DNA from 2 places in the Nitratidesulfovibrio sp. D1 genome. Region 1 is predicted to be linked to the other one. Evidence: predicted binding sites of a transcription regulator. Region 1 holds the regulator's gene; the other holds the start of a gene.

What was found. Region 1 encodes HrcA, which represses chaperone genes, less so after heat shock. Its sites were predicted from a motif close to TGTTAGCACTCNNNNNNNNNGAGTGCTAACA; they were not measured.
Region 2: groES (co-chaperone GroES) is a predicted target of HrcA. The motif match lies at 2,246-2,276, and genes of this name have one in related genera.

Annotation. Positions count from the first base shown of each region.
Region 1 covers NZ_JBPGNZ010000004.1:52,954-57,370, reverse strand. Annotated here, with positions in the region: gene ACR4XJ_RS08360 (hypothetical protein) at 1-106, opposite strand, end outside; gene ACR4XJ_RS08355 (hypothetical protein) at 281-553, shown strand; gene ACR4XJ_RS08350 (TusE/DsrC/DsvC family sulfur relay protein) at 771-1,088, opposite strand; gene hrcA (heat-inducible transcriptional repressor HrcA) at 2,008-3,075, shown strand; gene ACR4XJ_RS08340 (nucleotide exchange factor GrpE) at 3,179-3,775, shown strand; gene ACR4XJ_RS08335 (DMT family transporter) at 3,937-4,417, shown strand, end outside.
Region 2 covers NZ_JBPGNZ010000001.1:23,123-27,539, reverse strand. Annotated here, with positions in the region: gene ACR4XJ_RS00115 (ATP-binding cassette domain-containing protein) at 1-308, shown strand, start outside; gene ACR4XJ_RS00110 (Na+/H+ antiporter NhaC family protein) at 495-1,901, shown strand; gene groES (co-chaperone GroES) at 2,320-2,607, shown strand; gene groL (chaperonin GroEL) at 2,652-4,298, shown strand.

The sequences.
Region 1 (4,417 bases):
GCGTGCGCAGGGCAAGGCACAGGTCGCACAGGTCCTGCTCGCTCAGGGGCGAGAGGGAGGCGAGCCAGGACATGGCGTCGGTGGTGGCGTTGGTGTAATCGAGCATAACGTATTGCCCGGTGTATTGCGCGGCCGGGGGCGCGTCAAGCGTGCGCGCCCGCGCACTCTCCACGGTTCCGGGGAAAATATAAATGACCGGCGCGAACGGCGCTTGCTAGTCTGTTGCGGGTGCCGGCGCTTTGCGCGCACGGCGTCTAGTTCCTACAACGGGGTTCGCAACGTGAAGCATGACATCGATGGTCTACTGGGTAACGTGGGCAAGGAACTGACGGGCCTTTCCGTATCGCTTGACGGGCTGGAGCGCACACCGGACGGCGCGTACATCGTTCCGGCATCGGTGCTGATCTCCATGGTTCATTCCGTGCAGCAGATACTTTCCCTGTGGAAGAAGGCCCATTCGACGTTCAGCATCGCCATGGCGTCGAGCGTCCTGTGCCGCGAAGAGGCGTTGAACACCCTGTTCGACGCCGCGGAGGACGGCACGGAACATTGATTCCGGCCAGCCTTCCCCGCCTGCAACCACGCTTCGCCGTACGAAGCCCGCAACCGGCGCGCCCGAACTGGCCGGGCGCGCCACCGAAAGCCGGAAAGGGCGGGAACGCGAGTTCCCGCCCTTTCCGCGTCCGGGCGGAAGCCGCCCTGGGGCCATGCGAACGAAAAGGGCGGGAGCACAAGCTCCCGCCCTTTCAGTGAACAATGGGCCGTATGGACTACACGCAGCCGGTGGGCTTGGGCAGACCGGCCATCTTGCAGGCGCCCTTGCCGGGGCCGGAGGGGAACAGTTCGTAGATCTCCTTCAGCTTGAAGCCGGTGTTCTTGGAGAGGATACGAACCATCGGGGCGATGCCGTTCTTCTTGTAGTAGTCCTGCAGGAAGTCGATGATCTTCTGGTGATCGGGGGTGATGTCCGCGATACCTTCGGATTCCTTCACGAATTCAACCCACTCGGTGCTCCAGTCATCAAAGCGAAGAAGGAAGCCGTCTTCATCGACTTCGAAGCTCTTGCCCTTGTAAGTGACTTCAGCCATGCGTGTCCTCCTTGGACAGGTTCTTGGCAGTGAAAGGGATGCACGACAAACGCCTGACCTTCGCATCGTGCGGCGATGCGCCGGCCGATGATAAGCAGCGATCCGCTGCCTCTATCCGAATGATGGTCGGCCCGTGGCAGATACTGCCCGCTGGATAAACCGGGGCCACCCGGCGTGTCAACGATGGCCTCGTGCCGAGGCCCTCTCGCCGGTAACCCCGTGGCGCGCCCCGAGGGATGCACCCATGGGTACCGGAGAACCGAATCGCACGGGTTTTTCCGGGTTCCAGACATGCGGACGAGGCACAAGATGCCACAATGTCATGAAAAATTCAAGGCAGGTGTGGGTGTTTTTTCGGCAAGCATTACAGCCCCCTACGGGTGAGCGTGTAAACAATTGCTCACTCGCCGCGCCACGCCCGGCGGAATGGGCGCGATGCGGGCCGTATGGGGCATAGTGTGGGGAACAGGTGAAGCGATGCATGCGGCGATGCATTTCCGCTCCCCCGGTAACAACGCCACTGTAGTGTGTTGCCAGTGGCGTGTCAATGCATGTGAAATAATGCGCAAGATATAAAAGGGCACAACGTGCCGCGCGCAGTGGTTTGGGCGCGTGGGCCGGAAAATGGATGATGGCAGTCGGTTTTTGTCATTATGCTGAAATGATGAATGTTATTTTGATTTTTGGGGCGTTTGCGAGTCGCAATAGTGATTTTATTCACAAGTATCAGCCCAATCCGGTCCAAACAGCCACGGGGCGTCCCGCCGCACGGCCCGGCCGGGATTTCCCGCCGCCGCACGGGCGTTGCCGGGGCGGGCGCGCGCCCGCGCATGTCCCCGTCAACCTTGACAGCCCCCACCCCCGTTGTTACCCGTTTGTGCTACTGCAAGAACTGCATCCTCGTGATGCCGGAGCCTTCATGCCCAGCCTCGGACAGCGCGAAACCCAGGTGCTTGCCACCATCATCGAAAGCTACATCGCCTCGGCCTCGCCCGTGGGGTCTCGCGCCGTGGCCGAATGCTCGGGCCTGCACCTTTCCCCGGCCAGCATGCGGGCCACCATGTCCGACCTGACCGACCTCGGCTACCTGGAGCAGCCGCACACGTCCGCAGGACGGGTTCCGACGGCGCGCGCCTTCCGGCTGTACGTGGACAGCCTGCTGCGCCTGCGCCCGCTGGGCAGCGTCGAGCGCGAGGCCATCGCCGACGAGCTTTTCCGGCAGGAACTGGAGATTTCCGGCATCCTGCGCCGCGCCGCCAACCTGCTGTCCGGCCATGCCCGGCAACTGGGCATGGTGGTGGCCCCCAGCGAGGACGAGGCCCGCTGGCGCAGCATCGAGTTCGCTCCGGCGGCGGAAGGGCTGGTGCTGGCCGTGCTGATGCTGGAAGGCGGCCTGGTGCGCACCCGCACCGTGCGCGTGGACGGGCGCTACGGCCAGGACGAACTGGTGCGCTTCGGCAACTACCTCAACGAACATTTCCGGGGCCTGCCCCTGTCCGAGGCGCGCAACCGCATCGGCCGCGAACTGGCCCGCGCGGGCTCGCGGCTGGAAGAGATGTGCATGCGCGCCCTGGACCTGTCGCGGCGCGCCGTGGAGCACATGGGCGACGACCGCGAACTTATCGTCAACGGCACGCTGAACATGCTGGACCACGCGGAGTTCACCGACGTGGGCCGCATGCGCGACCTTCTGGCCGCCATCGAGGAACGCTCGCGCCTGCTGGAACTGCTGGACCGCACCCTGTCCGAAGAGGACGTGCGCATCACCTTCTGTCAGGACGTGCCGGAAGGCGCGCCGGACGGGCTGCGCGGGTGCAGCGTGGTCAGCGCGGCCTACGGCGGCGACACGCCGCGCGGCGTGGTCAGCGTGGTGGGCCCGCTGCGCATGGACTACGCCAAGATCGTGCCGGTGGTGCAGTGCGTGTCGCGCGCGCTCACCCAGCTGCTGCGCGAACGCTTCGCCGCGCCGCCCTCCCTGCTGCCGTAGTCCGGGCCATTTTCATCCGTTTTAGGACGCATGCAACCCGCCCCCCGGCGGGAGATGTTCAACGACGACTTCACGCATCAGGATTTCAAGGAGACTCAGGAACATGCCCCCCAGCAACGTGTTCAAGGACAATGTGGAGATCAGCCCCGAGGCCGAGGCCGACGCGCCTTCGCGGAACCCGGCCCCGGCGGCCCCCGGCGCCATGCCCGCCGTGATGGACGATGACGATCTGCGCGAGCAGTGCGCGGCCCGGCTGTGCCCGGAATGTCCCGTACGGGCCGAGGCCGATGAACAGCGCCTGCGCGCCCTGGCGGAAATGGACAATTTCAAGAAGCGCCTGCAACGCGAAAAGGACGACCAGGTGCGCTACGCCGCCGAGGTAGTGCTGGCGGACCTGCTGCCCACCCTGGACAACCTGGACCTGGCCCTGCAATACGGGCGCGGCAACGCGGCCTGCAAGGACATGCTGATGGGCGTGGAAATGACCCAAAAGCTGCTGCTGGACGCGCTGAAGCGCCACGGCCTGGAGCCGGTGGGCGAGGCGGGCGAACCGTTCAGCCCGGAAATCCACGAGGCCATCGGCGCCGAGGTGCGGCCCGACCTGCCGGAGAACACCGTGTGCGTGATGATGCAGCGCGGCTACCGGCTGAAGGAACGCCTGCTGCGGCCCGCCAAGGTCACGGTGAGCCGGACGGAATAGCGGCGCGCGGACAGCGCGCCCAAGCATCCCGCCAGACATCGCGCCCAGGCATCGCGCCAGACATCGCGGACATGCGGCGGCACGTCCCCCGGCGGGGCGTGCCGCCCTTGCGTTGCGGCCCGCATTTGCGCTTCCCCCGGCTTCGCAGTATGGGGGGCCGCATGAGTACACACTACTCCCCCTGCCTTGATCTGGGAGGGCTGCTGCGCGTTGCCGGGGGCGGCGTGCTGATCAGCTTTTCCGGCCTGTTCGTGAAGCTGGCGCACGTGGGGCCCAGCCAATCGGCCTTCTACCGCATGTTCCTCGGCGGGGTTGCGCTGCTGTTCGTGGCCCTGGCGCGCCGCGAGCGGCTGCGGGCGCGGCGCGGCGTGTGGGCGGTGATGGTCGCGGCGGCGGTGTTCTTCGCGCTGGACCTGGAGTGCTGGCACCGCAGCATCCTGCTCATAGGGCCGGGGCTGGCCACCATCATCGGCAACTTTCAGGTGTTCTTCATCGCCATCGCCGGGGCGGTGCTGCTGCGGGAACGGCTTTCCGTCCGGCACATGGCGGCCATTCCGCTGGCCCTGGCCGGGCTGTGGTGGCTGCTGGGCGTGAGCCCGGCGGAACTGCTGCCCGTGGCCGCCGACGGCGGTCTGGCGGTGG
Region 2 (4,417 bases), on a different contig from region 1:
CGGGCAACGGTTCGGGCAACGGTCCGGGCAATGGCCAGACACGCAAGCTGACCTTTAAGGAGCAGCGCGAACTGGCCGGGCTGCGCGATGAACTGGCGGCCCTGCCCGGCGACCTGGATGCGCTGGAGCGCGAGCAGGCCACGCTGGAGGCGCGCCTTGCCGAGCCGGATTTCTTCACCACCGATCCGGAGGGCTTCAACGCCGCCGCCGCGCGGGTCACCGCGCTGGAAGGCGAGCAGACCGCCCTGCTGGAGCGCTGGGAAGTGGTGGAGGCGCGCATCGCAGAGCTGGCCCAATTTCGTGAATAACCGCGAATAACCGGCGCGGGATGATATTTCGGGGACGCCCGCGCGGTCCGTCTGGACACGCGGCGTCCCCGTTCCTATCTGCACGGTTCGCCGTTGCGGGCAGCATGTCCGCGCGGCCGGACTTCCCCCATACGCAAGAACATGCATGCACCGGTCCCGCATCCGCGGGCCCGCAAGGATATCGCCATGTCCCAGACCCCACATGCCCCCGCGCCCCCGCGCCACCCCGCCCCCAACCCCGTGGCCCTGCTGCCGCTGGGCCTGTTCCTGGCGCTGTTCATCGGCACGGGGCTGGCCCTTGGCGCGGCCGGAACGAAAATGGCCTTCTACCAGCTGTCGCCTGCGGTGGCCATCCTGCCCGCCATCGCCCTGGCCCTGGCCCTGCGCGAGAAGGACCCGGCCACGGCGGCCCGGCCCGGCGGGCTGACCCGGCGGGTCAACGTCTTCCTGTCCGGCGCGGGCGAGATCAACATCGTCACCATGTGCGTCATCTACCTGCTGGCGGGTGGCTTCGCCTCGGTGGCCTCGGACATCGGCGGGGTGGAATCCACGGTGAACCTGGGGCTGTCGCTGGTGCCGCAGCGGCTGGTGCTGCCAGGGCTGTTCGTCATTTCGTCCTTCGTGGCCACGGCCATGGGCACCTCCATGGGCACCATCGCCGCCGTGGGCCCCATCGCGGCGGGCGTGGCCGCCCAGACCGGCATGGACGCCGCGCTGCTCATGGGCGCGGTGGTGGGCGGGGCCATGTTCGGGGACAACCTGTCCATGATTTCCGACACTACCATCGCGGCCACGCGCACCCAGGGCTGCGACATGCGCGACAAGTTCCGCATGAACTTCGCCATCGCCCTGCCCGCCGCCCTGCTGACCGTGGCGGTGTTCTGGCTGGCGGGCGACGCGGGGCGCGCCGCCGAACCCGGCGCCTATCGGGTGGTCACGGTGCTGCCCTACGTGGCCATCCTGGTCATGGCGCTTTCGGGCATGAACGTGTTCGCCGTGCTGTTCGCGGGCATCGTCATGGCGGGCGGCGTGGGCATGGCGGTGGTGGACGGCTACACCCCGCTGAAGTTCGCGCAGGGCATCTACAAGGGGTTCACGGACATGCACGAGATTCTCGTGCTGTCCATGCTCATGGGCGGCCTTGGCGAACTCATCCGCTACCATGGCGGGGTGGCCTGGCTGCTGGCCGCCGTGCGCCGGTTCACCGACCGGCCCGGCAGGCGGGGCGGGGCGTCCGCCCGCACCGGCGAGGCGGGCATTTCCGGGCTGGTGGCCGTGGCCGACCTGTGCACCGCCAACAACACCGTGGCTATAATCCTGACCGGGGGCATGGCGCGCGAGATTGCCGCCACCTCCGGCGTGGACCCGCGCCGCAGCGCCAGCATGCTGGACATCTTCTCGTGCGTGGTGCAGGGGCTGGCCCCGCACGCGGCCCAGGTGCTGCTGGCCGGGTCCATCGCGGGCATTTCGCCCGTGGCGGTGCTGTCGGCCAACTACTATTGCCTGCTGCTGGGCGCGGCCGGGGTGCTGGCCATCCTCACCGGGCTGCCGCGCGCCCCGCGCACGGCAGGAGCCGGGACAACAGGGGCCTGAGGCGGGCCGCCCGGTGTGCCAGACCGGTGGCCCAGACCGGTGCGCCAGACCGGTGCGCCAGTTGCGCGCGCAACCCGTTGAATTCGCAGGGCGCAGGAAGAAAATGCAAAAAAATGCACACGCCCCCCTTTTCAAGCCGTAAACCTGCCTTATTATCCAACGCGGTTGCCATGCACCGCCTCCGCGCCAGCGGGCGCGGGCGCGCAGCCGCACCCGGCGGCCGGAATCCGGCGTCTGCCGAAAAGCCACGATACATCGGGCGAGACGAATTTCGCCCCCCGCCACCCGGCGGGAGGGCGCGCGCGTGACACGGTCATGGCGCGCGGCGAGATGACCGCCCTTGTCGCTGGCACTCGCAGGACGCGAGTGCCAGCGACGGGACAAACAGCGATCACCTAAAGTTGGAGGACTAGTTGTCATGAATCTGAAGCCTTTGAATGACCGCGTTCTGGTGAAGCGCCTCGAATCCGAAGAGAAGACCGCCGGCGGCCTCTTCATCCCCGACACCGCCAAGGAAAAGCCCTCGCGCGGTGAAGTCGTCGCCGCCGGTCCCGGCAAGGTCGCGGAAGACGGCAAGCTCATCGCCATGACCGTCAAGAAGGGCGACGCGGTGCTGTTCAGCAAGTACGCCGGCACCGAGATCAAGCTTGACGGCGTCGAGCACCTCGTCATGCGCGAAGACGACATTCTCGCCATCATCGAATAACGCCCCGCGAACTCACGCACTTACTCCCGAGGAGGATGAATACAATGGCTTCCAAGGAAATCCTGTTCGACGTCAAGGCCCGCGAAAAGCTTTCCCGCGGCGTGGACAAGCTCGCCAACGCCGTGAAGGTGACCCTGGGCCCCAAGGGCCGCAACGTGGTCATCGAGAAGTCTTTCGGCTCGCCGGTCATCACCAAGGACGGCGTGACCGTGGCCAAGGAGATCGAACTCGAGGACAAGTTCGAGAACATGGGCGCCCAGATGGTGAAGGAAGTCGCCTCCAAGACCAGCGACATCGCCGGTGACGGCACCACCACCGCCACCATCCTCGCCCAGGCCATCTACCGCGAAGGCGTGAAGCTGGTGGCCGCCGGCCGCAACCCCATGGCCATCAAGCGCGGCATCGACAAGGCCGTGGAAAAGCTGGTCAAGGAACTGGGCACCCTGGCCAAGCCCACCCGCGACCAGAAGGAAATCGCCCAGATCGGCACCATTTCCGCCAACTCCGACACCACCATCGGCAACATCATCGCCGAGGCCATGGCCAAGGTGGGCAAGGAAGGCGTCATCACCGTCGAGGAAGCCAAGGGCCTTGAAACCACCCTCGAAGTGGTCGAAGGCATGCAGTTCGACCGCGGCTACCTGTCGCCCTATTTCGTGACCGATCCCGAAAAGATGGTCTGCGAACTCGACGAGCCCTTCATTCTCTGCAACGAGAAGAAGATCTCCAGCATGAAGGACATGCTGCCCGTTCTCGAACAGGTGGCCAAGATGAACCGTCCGCTGGTGATCATCGCCGAAGACGTGGAAGGCGAAGCCCTGGCCACCCTGGTGGTCAACAAGCTGCGCGGCACCCTCCAGGTGGTGGCCGTGAAGGCCCCCGGCTTCGGCGACCGCCGCAAGGCCATGCTGCAGGACATCGCCGTCCTCACCGGCGGCACCGTGGTGTCCGAAGACATGGGCGTGAAGCTCGAGAACATCTCGGTGGCCGACCTTGGCACCGCCAAGCGCGTGGTGGTCGACAAGGAAAACACCACCATCGTGGACGGCGCGGGCAAGTCCGACGACATCAAGGCGCGCGTGAAGCAGATCCGCGCCCAGATCGACGAAACCACCTCCGACTACGACCGCGAAAAGCTTCAGGAACGCCTGGCCAAGCTGGTGGGCGGCGTGGCCGTGATCAACGTGGGCGCGGCCACCGAAACCGAAATGAAGGAAAAGAAGGACCGCGTCGAGGACGCCCTGAACGCCACCCGCGCCGCGGTGGAGGAAGGCATCGTCCCCGGCGGCGGCACCGCCTACATCCGCATCTGCAAGGTGCTGGACGACGTGAAGCCCGCCGATGACGACGAAGCCGCGGGCGTGAACATCATCCGCCGCGCCATCGAGGAACCGCTGCGCCAGATCGCCTCCAACGCCGGCTACGAAGGTTCCATCGTGGTCGAGAAGGTGCGCGACGGCAAGGACGGCTTCGGCTTCAACGCCGCTTCCGGCGACTTCGAAGACCTGATCAAGGCCGGCGTCATCGATCCCAAGAAGGTTACCCGCATCGCCCTGCAGAATGCGGCCTCCGTGGCCTCGCTGCTGCTGACCACCGAATGCGCCGTGGCCGAAAAGCCCGAGCCCAAGAAGGACATGCCCATGCCCGGCGGCGGCATGGGTGGCATGGGCGGCATGGGCGGCATGTACTAGGCCGAAAGGCTGGTACGGCCTCCCGGCTGCTGCCTGGTTGCGATCACGGGCCGGAACCTTCGGGTTCCGGCCCTTTTCGTTGGCGGTACGGATGGTGGGGCCGGAGCGGACCATTCCGA